2 linked regions of the Pueribacillus theae genome follow. The main gene of each other region encodes a partner of the protein of the gene in region 2 in a complex. Links are inferred from orthologs where the notes say so. Each region holds a gene or a part of one and is shown on either strand. Other genes may lie near its edges. The genes, in order: DCC39_RS01845 and DCC39_RS08775.

What was found.
Region 1: the proteins of DCC39_RS08775 (region 2) and DCC39_RS01845 are in contact, whole or in part, in a crystal structure (PDB 3TUF), measured with the Bacillus subtilis proteins. The link is inferred for Pueribacillus theae from one-to-one orthologs.

What each region holds. Positions count from the first base shown.
Region 1 is NZ_QCZG01000002.1:93,095-96,399, reverse strand. The notes cover bases 186-3,158. They hold DCC39_RS01845 (SpoIIIAH-like family protein), read left to right. Parts: upstream 186-1,367; coding sequence 1,368-1,949; downstream 1,950-3,158. Other genes in these bases: accC (acetyl-CoA carboxylase biotin carboxylase subunit), read left to right, coding at 2,635-3,158; accB (acetyl-CoA carboxylase biotin carboxyl carrier protein), read left to right, coding at 2,101-2,622; spoIIIAG (stage III sporulation protein AG), read left to right, coding at 715-1,365; spoIIIAF (stage III sporulation protein AF), read left to right, coding at 186-718. In the rest of the region: spoIIIAE (stage III sporulation protein AE), read left to right, coding at 1-71; more of spoIIIAF, read left to right, coding at 95-185; more of accC, read left to right, coding at 3,159-3,305. UniProt on the Bacillus subtilis protein: Involved in forespore engulfment. Forms a channel with SpoIIIAH that is open on the forespore end and closed (or gated) on the mother cell end.
Region 2 is NZ_QCZG01000015.1:24,496-27,772, forward strand. The notes cover bases 1-2,945. They hold DCC39_RS08775 (M23 family metallopeptidase), read right to left. Parts: upstream 1,925-2,945; coding sequence 1,076-1,924; downstream 1-1,075. Other genes in these bases: mreB (rod shape-determining protein), read right to left, coding at 1-326; spoIIID (sporulation transcriptional regulator SpoIIID), read right to left, coding at 465-737; spoIID (stage II sporulation protein D), read right to left, coding at 1,991-2,945. In the rest of the region: more of spoIID, read right to left, coding at 2,946-2,992; murA (UDP-N-acetylglucosamine 1-carboxyvinyltransferase), read right to left, coding at 3,140-3,277. UniProt on the Bacillus subtilis protein: Involved in forespore engulfment and required for anchoring membrane proteins on the forespore side of the septal membrane. Forms a channel with SpoIIIAH that is open on the forespore end and closed (or gated) on the mother cell end.

The sequences.
Region 1 (3,305 bases), on a different replicon or contig from region 2:
TATCATTAATGTTTTTCCTCACAATCACAATCATGATCGGAATGGGAAATGCTGCATACATGATGCGCTGAAAATGGCAGGAAGGGGGAGCAATGTGCAAGCACTAAGCGAATGGGTAGGAAATATCGTTATCCTGATTTTAATCGCCGTCATTATGGATATGCTTGTGCCGAATAATAGTTTGCATCAGTACGTCAAAATGGTCATTGGGCTCTTGCTCATTCTCCTTTTGCTCTCTCCGCTATTATCGATTTTTTCTTCGGACAAAGATAAAATCTTCGAATCGATAAAATTTGAGCAAGCGATTTCGGAAAATGTCTTTGAAAAAAAGATGAATCATAAGAAAAATGAAATACAAGCCACCCAAGATGCATATATTGAAGAACAAATGGCTGTCCAAATGAAAAACCAGGTGGAAGAGGAGCTGATGGAGCAATATGAGGTAAGTGTCGAAAAGATTCGCATCAATTTTAAAGAGAAAAGCGATCGAACCTATGAAAACATCCTCGGTTTACAAGTATTTCTTACGACTAACAAAGAAAATCAAGTAAAAAATGTAGAGCCCGTCGAGGTAGTAACAATTGGGGAAGAGCAATCATTTACATTAAAAGAACGAGGAAAAACAAATGAGATACGCAAGTTTCTTGCGAAGCAATGGGGGATTGATGAGGAGAAAGTTACTGTCGAAATGGCAGGAAGGGAAAGGGAAAAGTTGTGAAAAAGGAAGAATTGAAAAAAGCATTTCAAAAACTCATTGAACCAAAAGGAGAGAAAAGCAAAAAGCCATTTAACATATACTTCTATTTGCTCCTTGGGTTAGGTGTTGCCATTATGCTTTTAAGCAATATGACTTCGACTTTCCAAACAAAAAATGAACCAGAAATGAGCAATACAAATGCTGAAGAATCCGAGGAAAAAGATGCGTTTGCCAACCGCTCTTCCAACCCTTCCACAATTGTTGAATATGAAGAATATTATGAAAGGCAGGTCCGGGACATTTTATCAGATGTTATTGGAGTCTCGAACGTCTCTGTAAAAGTAAACATCGCTTCAACAGAAAAGAAACTCTACGAAAAAAACAGAAGAAACGAAAAGCAAGTAACAGAAGAAAGCGATCGTGAAGGAGGCACGAGAACGATAGAAAACAATTCAATGGATGAAGAAACGATTATCGTAAGAGACGGCGATAAAGATAAGCCAGTTATTATCGGAAGTGAAAAGCCGAAAGTAACCGGAGTCATCGTTGTTGCGCAAGGTGCCGAAAGCATGCAAGTAAAGCAGCAGATTATTGAAGCTGTCACACGATTTCTCCACGTCCCAAGTTATCAAGTTTCGGTTTTGCCGAAAAAAATAAAGGAGGAGTAACATTGGTATTGAAAAAACAAACAGCATGGCTTTTAACGATGTTAAGTTTAATTATTGTATTATCTGTCTACTATATCGTTTCGCCTGGTGAATCGCCTACAAATGTGGCGTACGTTGAAGATGAAGAGAAACAAACAAACAACGAAGCGAAAGATGCCAAAGAAGAACTTGAAACCTCAAACAAAGAAGCTGCTGAAGATCAAGCGGAAGTAACAACCATTTCAAGCGATGAAACATTTGCAGCGCTAAGAATTAAAATTAACGAAGCAAGAGAAAAGCAGCTGGCAGAGTATCAGGAAGTCGTTGCCTCAGGAGAAATTTCAGCAGAGATGAAAAGTGAAGCATTCAATAAAATGGAAAAATTAAACGACCAATCACAACAAATCACCGTATTGGAAACATTGTTAATGAATCAGCTAGGCTACGACGATGTGATTGTGAATCCAATCGATGGGGAAAATTTTAATATTATTGTTAAAGCAGACGAGGTATCAAAGAAAGAAGCGAATGATATTATGCGCAAAACGGTTGAACAGCTTGGAGAAGGCAATGTAAGCAATGTGACAGTTGAATATGCAAAGTGATGATCGATTAGAAGAGCCGAAGGTGGATTGCCATCGGCTCTTTTCGCTCGACAAATTTTTTTTAAGTAAACTATACTGTAATTAAGCGGTATGCTATAATTATTCAAGAATTTTTAAATTTTTTGTTTTTAATATGGAAGGAGTAAAGCAAATGTTTAAAGTACAAGAACTACGTGAACTCATTCGATTGGTCGATCAGTCATCAATCAATGAATTTACTTACGAAAACGAAGGAACGACAATCACATTGAAAAAAAATGCAGGAGCGGCAATTGTTCCTGAAGTTCAGCAAGCAGTAGAAAAAGTGGTACAAGCTCCTGCTGCGGAAGCGCTTCAACCGAAGGTTGAACAAAATACACAACCGGCGCCTGCGCCAAGCCCTGCAGCCGAAAAAGCAGAATCACAAGCTGAAAAAACGCAAGATCAAAGCAATTTACATAAAATCGAATCGCCAATGGTGGGAACTTTCTATGCGGCTTCCTCCCCTGATAAGCCTCCTTATGTAAAAGCCGGCGACAAAGTTGAAGAAGATACGATCGTTTGCATCGTCGAAGCCATGAAACTATTTAATGAAATTGAAGCAGAAGTAAAGGGCGAAATTGTTGAAGTTTTAGCTGAAAACGGCCAACTTGTTGAGTATGGACAACCACTATTTCTCGTTAAACCGGAATAAGGGGCGGCGAATATGAATATAAAAAAAGTTTTAATCGCAAACAGAGGAGAAATTGCTGTACGGATTATCCGTGCATGTAAAGAACTTGATATCGAGACTGTTGCCGTTTACTCAGAGGCTGATAAAGACGCCCTTCACGTTCGATTAGCAGACGAAGCATACTGCATTGGACCTACAGCAGCGAAAGACAGCTACTTAAACTTTACGAATATTATGAGCATCGCCACTCTAACTGGTGTTGACGCCATCCACCCGGGCTACGGTTTTTTAGCCGAAAATGCTGACTTCGCCGAAATATGCAAAGAATGCAACATTACGTTTATCGGCCCAAGCCCTGAAGCTATTACAAAAATGGGTACGAAAGATATTGCCCGCTCAACAATGAAAAAGGCAGGGGTACCGATTGTTCCGGGGTCGGAAGGCATCATCGGGAGCGTGGACGAAGGGCTTGAGATCGCGTCTAAAATTGGTTATCCTGTTATTATTAAAGCAACGGCTGGCGGGGGCGGAAAAGGTATCCGTATCGCACGTGACGAGAAAGAATTAGCCAACGGCATTAATATTACACAACAAGAAGCGGCAACTGCTTTTGGCAATCCAGGGGTCTACATCGAAAAATTTATTGAAGATTTCCGCCATGTTGAAATTCAAGTGCTTGCCGACAACTATGGAAATGTGATTCA
Region 2 (3,277 bases):
ACCGCGGTAATATTTGTTGGTACACAAATGACTATCCGCGGCTTCGATAAAAATCCCTTTACGTTAATTTTGTTTAAAAAATGTGTTAACATCATTTCTGTTACATCGAAATCCGCAATAACTCCATCCTTTAACGGACGGATGGCAACAATATTTCCAGGTGTTCGGCCGATCATCCTGTACGCCTCTTCTCCAACCTCAAGCGCTTTCCCGGTAGTTGTGTCAATTGCTACGATTGATGGCTCATCTAGTACAATCCCCCTTCCTTTGACATAAATAACGACGTTAGCCGTTCCCAAATCGATTCCGATATCCCGTGACAGCATTCATGATTTCCTCCTTGCAAAATTCAATGTATCGTAAGTCCTAAATCCGTATATATAAATTTACCCATTATATGATTATAGCATAAATAAAATCGCAAGGAATAAAAACCATTAAATTTGTTTAAACAATGTTATTTTTTATTTGTTAACCGCTTCCTTTTTTGTGCTTTGCTTATATTTCTTTCTCGTTGCCTCACCTCCGCGTAAATGCCTGATTGATTTGTGGTAATCGAGTATTTGTTTTACTTGATTTGCAAGTTCTGGATTAATATTTGGCAGCCTCTCTGTTAAGTCTTTGTGTACAGTGCTTTTGGATACTCCAAATTCTTTGGCGATGACTCTTACAGTTTTTCTTGTCTCCACGATATATTTGCCAATCTTGATGGTACGCTCTTTGATGTAATCGTGCACACCACTCGCCTCCCTAACTTGGATGTGAGAGATGCGAAATGAGACTTCTCGTGATGCTGTTCGAAGGTAGAATGTAAAAGTCATCAAATTGTAAATCCTACTTCGCAGCGAACCACTTTCTCACCTCTGCCCCTCATAATTTGGTTTGTAACATTTTATTAATGAAGGATCGGTTATATACCAATTAGTCAAGGGGGACAAGAGGTTTTTATTTTTTTCTCTATTCAAACAACGATGCTGCTTGATGCCCCTCGGGTGCGATTTACCTTCCGAGAAGCGGGTTTTCCTTCTTATTTTTCAAAAAAAAAAAAAACAGCTTTGGCATTTTTCCAAAGCTGTTACGCGTTCGTCATTGAAGATGTCGCGTCTTTTTGTTTTGCGTTATTTTCAGTTTTTTCTTGTTTTTGATTATTGTTTTCGTTGTTGTTTTCTTCGTTATTGTTTTCCGCATTATTGTTTTCTTCGTTTGCCTGTTCTTCCAAATCAGCTTCAGATTCGCTTGTTACTTCAGCGTCTTCGCTGCTTGAAATGGCTGATACTGTCTTTCCATAAGAATCAAGCGGGTTTACTGGTTTGCCATTATCACGTATTTCAAAGTGGACATGTACGCCGGCATCTTTGTTAAATTGGTTTCTGCCTGCTTCACCGATGACATCGCCTTGTTCCACTTTGTCTCCGACTTTAACGGATGAGTTAGCAAGGCTTTGATAGATGGTTGTTATGCCATCGCTATGCTTTAATTCAACAACGTGGCCTAATAATGCATCTTTTTCAGCTTTTGCAACGGTTCCACTCATAGCAGCCGTTACGTCGAATGTTTCTCCGCTTTTCAGTGTGTAATCCATTCCCTTGTTTTGGTAGTATTTGTTATTATAAAAAACGAGGGCAGATTCCTGTTCTTCAGCAGATGCCTTTTCATCATAAAATGGCACTTTGACTTCAATATCTTTCGCCAATACAGGCTCAACGAATACTTCCTGCTGTTTTGCAGTAGGCACGGCTTCTTCATCATAGTTATGCGCTGTCCCTGTTCCTTCCTCTTCGGTTGCGGATTCATTGCCATTTTGCATCCACAGGACAGTAGCTATGATAATAGCGGCAACACTTAAATAGACAGCCGGGAAGAACCAACGTTTGCGAAATAGCCTTTTCATTTTTGAAGGCATTTCTTTTTCATGATCTTTCATTTTTATCACCTCAGGAACCATTTTGATCAGATTCCTGGAATAATATACCTATTTATGCAAAAAATATTAATTTTTAACAATTAATTTGCTTTCAAATGGTTCGATGTTGGAAATTTCGATGCCTTTGTAGTAATGTGCAACGATTTCTTCTGCTTTTCTCCCTTCCTTTGCCATGCCATTCGCTCCGTATTGGCTCATGCCAACACCGTGCCCATAGCCTTTTGTGTAAATTGAAACGGTATTCCCCTTCCGTTCAATGGAAAAGTCTGTCGAATTCAGTTCAAGCTTTTCCCTTACTTCACGGCCTGTAAATGTTTTATCTCCAATTTTAATTTCTGCAATCCGTTTCCCTTCTGTCCGTTTCATAATGGTACCGGTGTTTTTTTCTTTTGAAAGTGAGATGCCAAGCTTTTCTTCAAATGCTTTGACAGGCATTGTTTCGCTTGACTGAAATTTAGGCGATACTTTATCCCACGGACTTGCCACGCTTTTTAAATAAGGAAGTTCATTTTCCCAATAATCTTCTGCATTTTCTGTGAATCCGTTGCTCGTTGAAAAGAACGATGCTGTTATTGGCTGATTGTCATACGTTAGAATTTTTCCTTTCGTTTCTTGAACCGCTTTTTGAATGCGTTCATATTTCCATTGGAAATCTTTTCCCCAAAGTTCTTTTAGTTCGTCATGACTGAGGTAAACTTGGTGAAGAGGAGTATCTGTTACAACTGCCCCTTCCGGTAAATTCATTTCTGCAGGATGAAGCAGCTGTTTTACAATGTACGTTCTTGCTGCCAATGCTTGGGCTTTAAGTGCCTCCAGTTCAAAGTTTGCCGGCATTTCTGAAGAGAGAACCCCAGCTACGTAGCTTTCAAGCGGGACATTTTCTACTTCTTTTTTTAATGTGCGATACACAGGAATATCAATTTTTTCTTCTTCTTGTTCAGGTTCCGCCACTTTTGTTTGGATGTCGCTTTTCTGTTTTTCGCTTGAGGAAAAAGGAAGAACGATTAAAGTAGGTATAAGAATGACAATTGTTGTTAATAAAGATAAATAGAGTAAAATTCGTTTCATATATGCGCTCCCCTATAATAGTTTTTTCCTTATATTTTATGGGGAGAGACAGGCTGTTAGAACAAAATGAAAAACTTGAAATTTGAAAGCATGATTAATACAAGCACTTAATACAATTTAAAAAAACGACAGCAAATGTGTCGTTTTTTAAGCAAAATTTGGATTTACTTTTAAAATGGCTGGTTTGCTTTGAGGGATGGCTTCTTTCTCTTTCACTGGAACTGGTTCTTCGATTACCCGTTCAATATTTGCACCCAATGATGCAAGTTTTTCGGTCAGATTCAC